DNA from 2 places in the Paenibacillus sp. FSL H8-0168 genome. Region 2 is predicted to be linked to the other one. Evidence: riboswitches for the same ligand, from Rfam matches in the RefSeq annotation. Region 2 holds a riboswitch; the other holds the start of a gene.
The links. A riboswitch is a leader RNA that binds a small molecule or an ion and turns the genes downstream of it on or off. The one in region 2 is predicted to bind cobalamin.

Region 1 (3,166 bases), 230 kb from region 2:
ACGCCCACCTCAAATAGCGCAGGCTTGCCAAAGCCGCCTGTCGCCATCCCGGACGCGGCCCCCGCTCCGGCCACCGCTGACGTTCTGGCGGTGCTCTCGGTAGCAGGCGCTTGCCCGCTCCAGCGAGCGTTGGCTTCGCCAGGCAGCTTGCCGCCGACAGCGAGGCGGCTTAGTGCCTCTGCCGCCAGCGATGCCGGGGCTGCGCCGGTTTGCACAGCGGCCGTTGCCTGCACGGCAGCCATCGCTTGCGGGCGTGCCTGCGTCGCAACCGCAGCGCCGCTCGCGGAGGGTCCAGCGGGCGTAGTCGGGGCTGCACCTGCCTGCGGTGTATCCTCTTGCGCGCCCAGCGACCACGGCTCTGCTTCCGTACGGAGACGCTGATGCGGCTTGAGCGCTTGCTCGGTCGCATCTAATGTGTATTTGCGCTGATATCCGCGCGGAGTCACGATCAAGCCGTCATACACCGTCGTCGAGGAATTGCCGATGATTACAGTCGTCAGCATCCCAATATCATGGTTCAGCATATCTTCCAGCGTCGTTACAATAACTTGCTGACGTTCACGATAAGCACTTTTCACCAACCCGACTGGAGTTTGCGGATCGCGGTAACGCAGCAAAATGGACTGCGTCTCCACAATCTGGCGGGTACGCCGACCACTGCGCGGGTTGTATAATGCAATCACAAAATCGGCCGAAGCCGCTGCTTCTACACGCTTCACAATCGTTTCCCAGGGGGTCAGATGATCACTCAGACTGATCGTGCAAGCATCATGCATAACTGGCGCCCCCAACAGTGAAGCACAGGACTGAATAGCCGAGATCCCTGGCACGACTTCTACCTCAACCCCGTCCTCGCGTCGCCAGCCTTTTTGCATCAGCACTTCGTACACCAGCCCTGCCATACCATAGACTCCCGCATCTCCACTGGAAATGACAGCTACCTTCTTGCCCATCTCTGCTTGGCGAACCGCCTCCTGCGCACGGCTCACTTCCTCTGTCATTCCTGTGCGTACAATCTCCTGTCCGTTCAACAACGGACGGATCAAATCAACGTAGGTATTGTAGCCGATAATGACCTCACTTTCGGCCAGCGCATCCAGCGCCCGTTTTGTGATATGTTCCATATCTCCTGGTCCAAATCCAATCACCAGCAATTTTCCTAATGGGCTCATCGTGCTCCTCCTATTCATCCTTTTCAGGGCAGCTATGCTATCTATTTCAATGATTTATGCACATCGTGTAACTCAAAAAAACCCCATCCTGCCCGGATGGGGTTTCTATGTACGCATCTCTCATCAGACGAACAAACAGCGTAAGAAGACATATTTGTCTTCCTCCAACCTGCCGTTGTTTTCCACCTGTCTGTTTACGCTTAAACGCTGCTGCACGTTCATATCCACGCAAACCTCTAACCAACATGGAAAAAGCAACGTGTGCCTGATTTCCTGATTTCGTACACCCATCCTCTCCGCGAAGGTTAACGGTGCATACAGATCAAGGTAGGTCTCCTGGCTTGGCATCAACAGATTCTTTTGTCTTCCCCGTTTTTCACGAGTGACCATTTAAAAAAATCCTCTTCCTTACAGTGGCGGGACCGCTCGGGATTTGCACCCGATTCCCTGTTACCCTTTGCTCAACCGCAAAGGCACCTTGTCTGTCCGCTATTTGATTATGGGTCTTATCATAACCTTGCCTCAATCAGTTGTGCAAGCACGAAAAACGCTTTATTTCAAGTTCTCTGCTTTATTTTTTAACATATGTAGCAATTCGTCCGGGTCCGCAGAGATACTTAATAACGCTGGATGCTCAGCCCCGGTAAACCCTTCTTGCACGCTATGACGTACCATTTCTACTAACGGGTCAAAATATCCATTCACATTCAGCAGCCCAATCGGCTTGCGATGAATGCCGATTTGCGCCCAGCACAATACCTCGAACAGCTCCTCAAAGGTTCCCAAGCCACCCGGAAGGGCAATAAACGCATCGGCCATCTCGCTCATTGCCGCTTTACGCTCATGCATGCTTGCTACCTCAATAAATTCGGTAACTCCCCGATGAATGATCTCTGCATCAAATAATAGGGTGGGCATAATGCCAGTGACCTGACCGTCACCCGCCAGCATTCCATCCGCCACCTCTCCCATCAGCCCCCTGCTAGATCCACCATAGATCAGACGGATATGATGGCGAGCCATGGCTTCCCCCAGCTTGCCTGCAGCCTCAACATATACCGATGAATGTCCAGGTCTGGACCCGGCAAATACGCAAATAGAATTCATTAACGTCTCAGCTCCTGTCCTAAGTCAGCATTTAGCATAATTCGATCCCCAACGCTCATAAGTACAATATATAGACGAACTAGAGCGCTTCGATCTATATATTGCTTATTTGAAAACGCTCTTGGGATTTATGCAAAATGCTCAAGTATCATGCATCGAAACTTATTCATTATATTAGATAAATATTTTCGCTATAACAAAAATCTTTGTCGATGCATGTCCAACAAAAAAAGATAAAGACCTCGTAGGCCCTTATCTTTATTTTACTCTGTATCCCAAAATATAAGTTCATTTTTTAGCATACTGCATTTATAATTTCTATCTCATTTCAATGACCATTCACGATCTTCAGACCACAGCCATGCACCGAATCGTTATGTTCAAAATATTTGCCCAGCTCCACCATCATCGCGCCCATGCGCTCTTCGGTTGGAAACACGACTCGATCAATCCCTTCTTCCACAATGGACTGTGCAGTCACCTTCCCTACTGATACAGCAATCACATCCTCACGAAAAGCTTCCAGTAACTCCTCGATTCGATTTTGCTCTCTGGCATATTGGGCCAAAAATCGGATTTGCGGACCACTTGTAAACGTAACAGCATCAACATTACGATGGATAACATCCTCCAGTAACGCCTGCAATTTTGCTTCCTCAGGTGGGATATGCTTATAAGGAAGTACCTGGCGGGTCACTGCCCCCTGCTCATCCAGCCACTTTACCAACCGTGGAGCTGGATCGCCATGCAGTTGCAACAGTACTTCCTTCCCCTTCAGATCGTATGGGGCAAAAGCTCCTGTCAATCCGATCAAACTTCCGTCCTCGTCTCGTACTGCTGGCGTAAAGCCACGCTTTTTGAGTCCATTGACCGTCTTGTAGCCCCGC
Region 2 (3,166 bases):
CGGATTCCTTGGATACATACGAGGTGCCCCAATGCCCTGTGAACACATCCCGCAGCCAGTTCACATATTGAACATGAAACGGTTCGTTTAAGCCCAGTTCCTGCCGTAGCGTCGTCAACGCTTCCTCAGAGGCAGGGACATTATGCGCGGTGAGCAAAATGGTAGCAGGGTCTCCAGGAGCCAGGCGCATCAGTACAAAAGTCAGCGTGGATACAACGAATACAATGATGAGCAGCTGCGCCACACGTTCCAGTATAAAACGAATCATAGGATACGCCGCTCGTTATTCCGCAATATCGGATTGCGCTGTAATGTAGTAATACTCGATCGGATGGGGTGTAAAACCCTCTACCCCTTTTTTCACACCAAACACATTGTCAGGATGCACAATGAACGACTGTGGCAAATCCGTATTGATGATATCCAGCGCTTGTAGTGTCACGGCATTACGCTGCGCTGTATCCTTCGCCAGCTTCAAGCTGTTAAGAATACTCTCTAGCGGTTTGGAACTATAACGGCTTACATTGGCTTCGCTTTTCGAAGAATAAAACATGTCCATAAAATATTGCGGCTCTCCTGTATGAGCAGTAAGCATACTGTACATAGCAAAATCCCAATCGTTTTTGGTCAACGCCTCGTCGATATTTTCCACCTTGCGAATCTTGACCTGGATTCCCTCTTTTAGCAATTGGCTTTGGATGACCTCAGCCATAACAGAGAGTTCCGGACGCTGAGGAAAAGTCAGCAGCGTAACCTCGAACGGCTTGCCTTGCTTAGTCCATGTCCCTTGGGCGTCCTTCTGCCAGCCATCCTTCGTTAACAGCTGATCCGCCGTTCCGTCCAGCGCTTTACGCTCAACTTTACCGAAGGGAAGAATGCTCGGGAACGGACTGCTTGCTTCCGTACCGAAGCCCCTCATGACGGCGCTCACAATCGATGTGCGTGGAATCAGGCTGTCCACCACCTTACGGTTCGCCGCATCCTTGAATACTGGGGATTCCATATTGTACACGAGCATATGGGTGCGCAAGGAGGGAGCCGACAGCACTTGTAGCTTGTCGTTCTTTTTCAGTACCTCTGCGTTATCAACTGGAATATCCGTCGCTACGTCCACCTCGCCGGATTGCAGCGCCATCAGGCGCGAATTCCCGTCCGTAATGAACTTCATTGTCGCCTCAGCCAATCGGGCCTTCTCGCCCCAGTATCCGTCATAACGCTCTACGACCAAGGATTGGTCCTTGCTGAACGCTTTAATTTTAAAGGCGCCTGTCATCGCTGGGTAACTCTGCTCATCTTTCATCGATGCCACATCCAGTACAATCGTCGATGGATCAGCTAGATTGGACACCAACGCCGCATTCGGCTGGTTTGTCGTGATCTTTAAGGCCAGCGGGCCGCTTACATCAATGGACTTCACATTCAGTAAATCCTTCGCCAGATGGCTTTTCTCGATAGAGCGTAGCAAAGATGCTTTTACACTTGCTGCATCCATACTCTTTCCATTATGAAAAGTGACTTTATCCTTCAAGCTGAACGTCCAAACTGTAGGACTATCCTGCTTCCACTCCTTTGCCAGCCAAGCCACAGGCTCCAGCTTTTCATTCAAACGTACCAGTGTCTCACCTGCACCGGATCGCATCACATCCCAGCTATTATCTCCGTGCGGGTCAACACCTGACGGTTTCCATGTATACGCCATTACCAGCTTTTTACCTGTCGCTGTTTGTTGTGCTGACGCGTTCTCATCTTTGCCGGAGCTATTCGACGTCTTATTGCTAGTACATCCCGAAAGAGCCATAACTGCCAGTAACAGCATCACCCCTGTACATATCAACCATGAGCGCCTGCTATGATTGCTAATCATTCGATGAATCCCCCTCTATCTTGTAAAATCATATAAACCTAATGCAAAACGCGAAAAAAGCATTCCGGACCACTTGATCAGCAGTCAGAAATGCTTTCATTATAAAATGTCAAAACACACCTCGAAGCCAACTCCAAAAACATAGAAGGGATCAGATCGGTTTCAGACATTCCGTATGCAGCACGCCTAACCACCTCCCCAGCATCCCGTGGGTCTGACAGTGATGTCAAAACAGGCAGGTCTCCTGACTCCAGGCGTATCTTTCAGGCCTTCCCGGTTCTTCACAGTTCCAGTGGCTGTTCTGAAAGCTCCAGCAGTATCCTGCTGATGCCTGTATACAGTGGCGGGCCCGTGTCGGAATCAACCGAACTTCCCTTTTAAGTGAACACGCTCAACAACTATCCACATGGTCTTAACAAAACCCCGTACATAGAGTCGTCCGGCTCACACCTGTTTTCTTCCTTTATTTCTTTCCATTACGATCTTATTTTGTTGTCACGGGCTTGTCAATAAATGCTGCACAATAGTTTAAATTTGAACGATAAGGAAGAAACAAGACATAACCTTCAATTGCGTGCACGCAATTGAAGTGTTAAAATTAGGTATAGAGTAAACCACCGTGTCCGTATACTAAAAAGAGCCTTCGCCGCGCCAACGGCAAAGACTCTTAGGACTTGAAAGGCTGTGGATCACCACCACGGCGCGCTGCACAACTAAATGTTAATGCAAACGAAACCCACCGTTAGGCGCCTAACCTAATTACGCGGTGGGTTTTCGCTTGTTCCGAAATTTCCGACGTAGCCAGCGATAAAGTTTACGAATACTAAACACCAGGCTTAGTAAAGTAACCATCCAACGCAACACACCGTAGCACGACACAAGGTTGACCATCGGCTTCACCCCCTTTCGGGAAGCTGCACCGTGGTCCGAAAACATCCACCACTATTCAAAATCCATAATTTAGATTATATCATGCCTCTTCCTACCACTCTAGCAAATTCTTCTAGCGTATAAACTGGAAAACACACCAAATTAGAGCTACCCATTTCATCCCGCAGCTTCATCTATATGTCCCCAGACGGCAAGGGTATCTACTATCTGGATAACCCCATGCCAAAAAGCCGGAAAAGAGGCATACGTCCTCTCTCCGGCTATCTTTATTTATTCCTAATCATCAAACCTTCTGTGGAACCTCCTGAACCGTCACGCTTTTGACCGATTCGCCCTGTTTTCTCGTCAAAACGATGTTCAAGACAATCGCTGTAATCGAGCCCGAAACGATACCATTTTGCAGCAGCATTT

Region 1: linked by a shared signal. The riboswitch ahead of cobJ (precorrin-3B C(17)-methyltransferase) and the one ahead of MHI21_RS24865 (ABC transporter substrate-binding protein) in region 2 are both predicted to bind cobalamin.

Annotation. Positions count from the first base shown of each region.
Region 1 is NZ_CP151948.1:5,384,011-5,387,176, forward strand. It holds gene cobJ (precorrin-3B C(17)-methyltransferase) at 1-1,172, opposite strand, end outside; cobalamin riboswitch at 1,481-1,668, opposite strand; gene MHI21_RS23825 (TIGR00730 family Rossman fold protein) at 1,725-2,279, opposite strand; gene MHI21_RS23830 (uroporphyrinogen-III synthase) at 2,608-3,166, opposite strand, start outside.
Region 2 is NZ_CP151948.1:5,614,592-5,617,757, forward strand. It holds gene nikB (nickel ABC transporter permease) at 1-268, opposite strand, end outside; gene MHI21_RS24865 (ABC transporter substrate-binding protein) at 284-1,864, opposite strand; cobalamin riboswitch at 2,081-2,285, opposite strand; gene MHI21_RS24870 (nucleobase:cation symporter-2 family protein) at 3,039-3,166, opposite strand, start outside.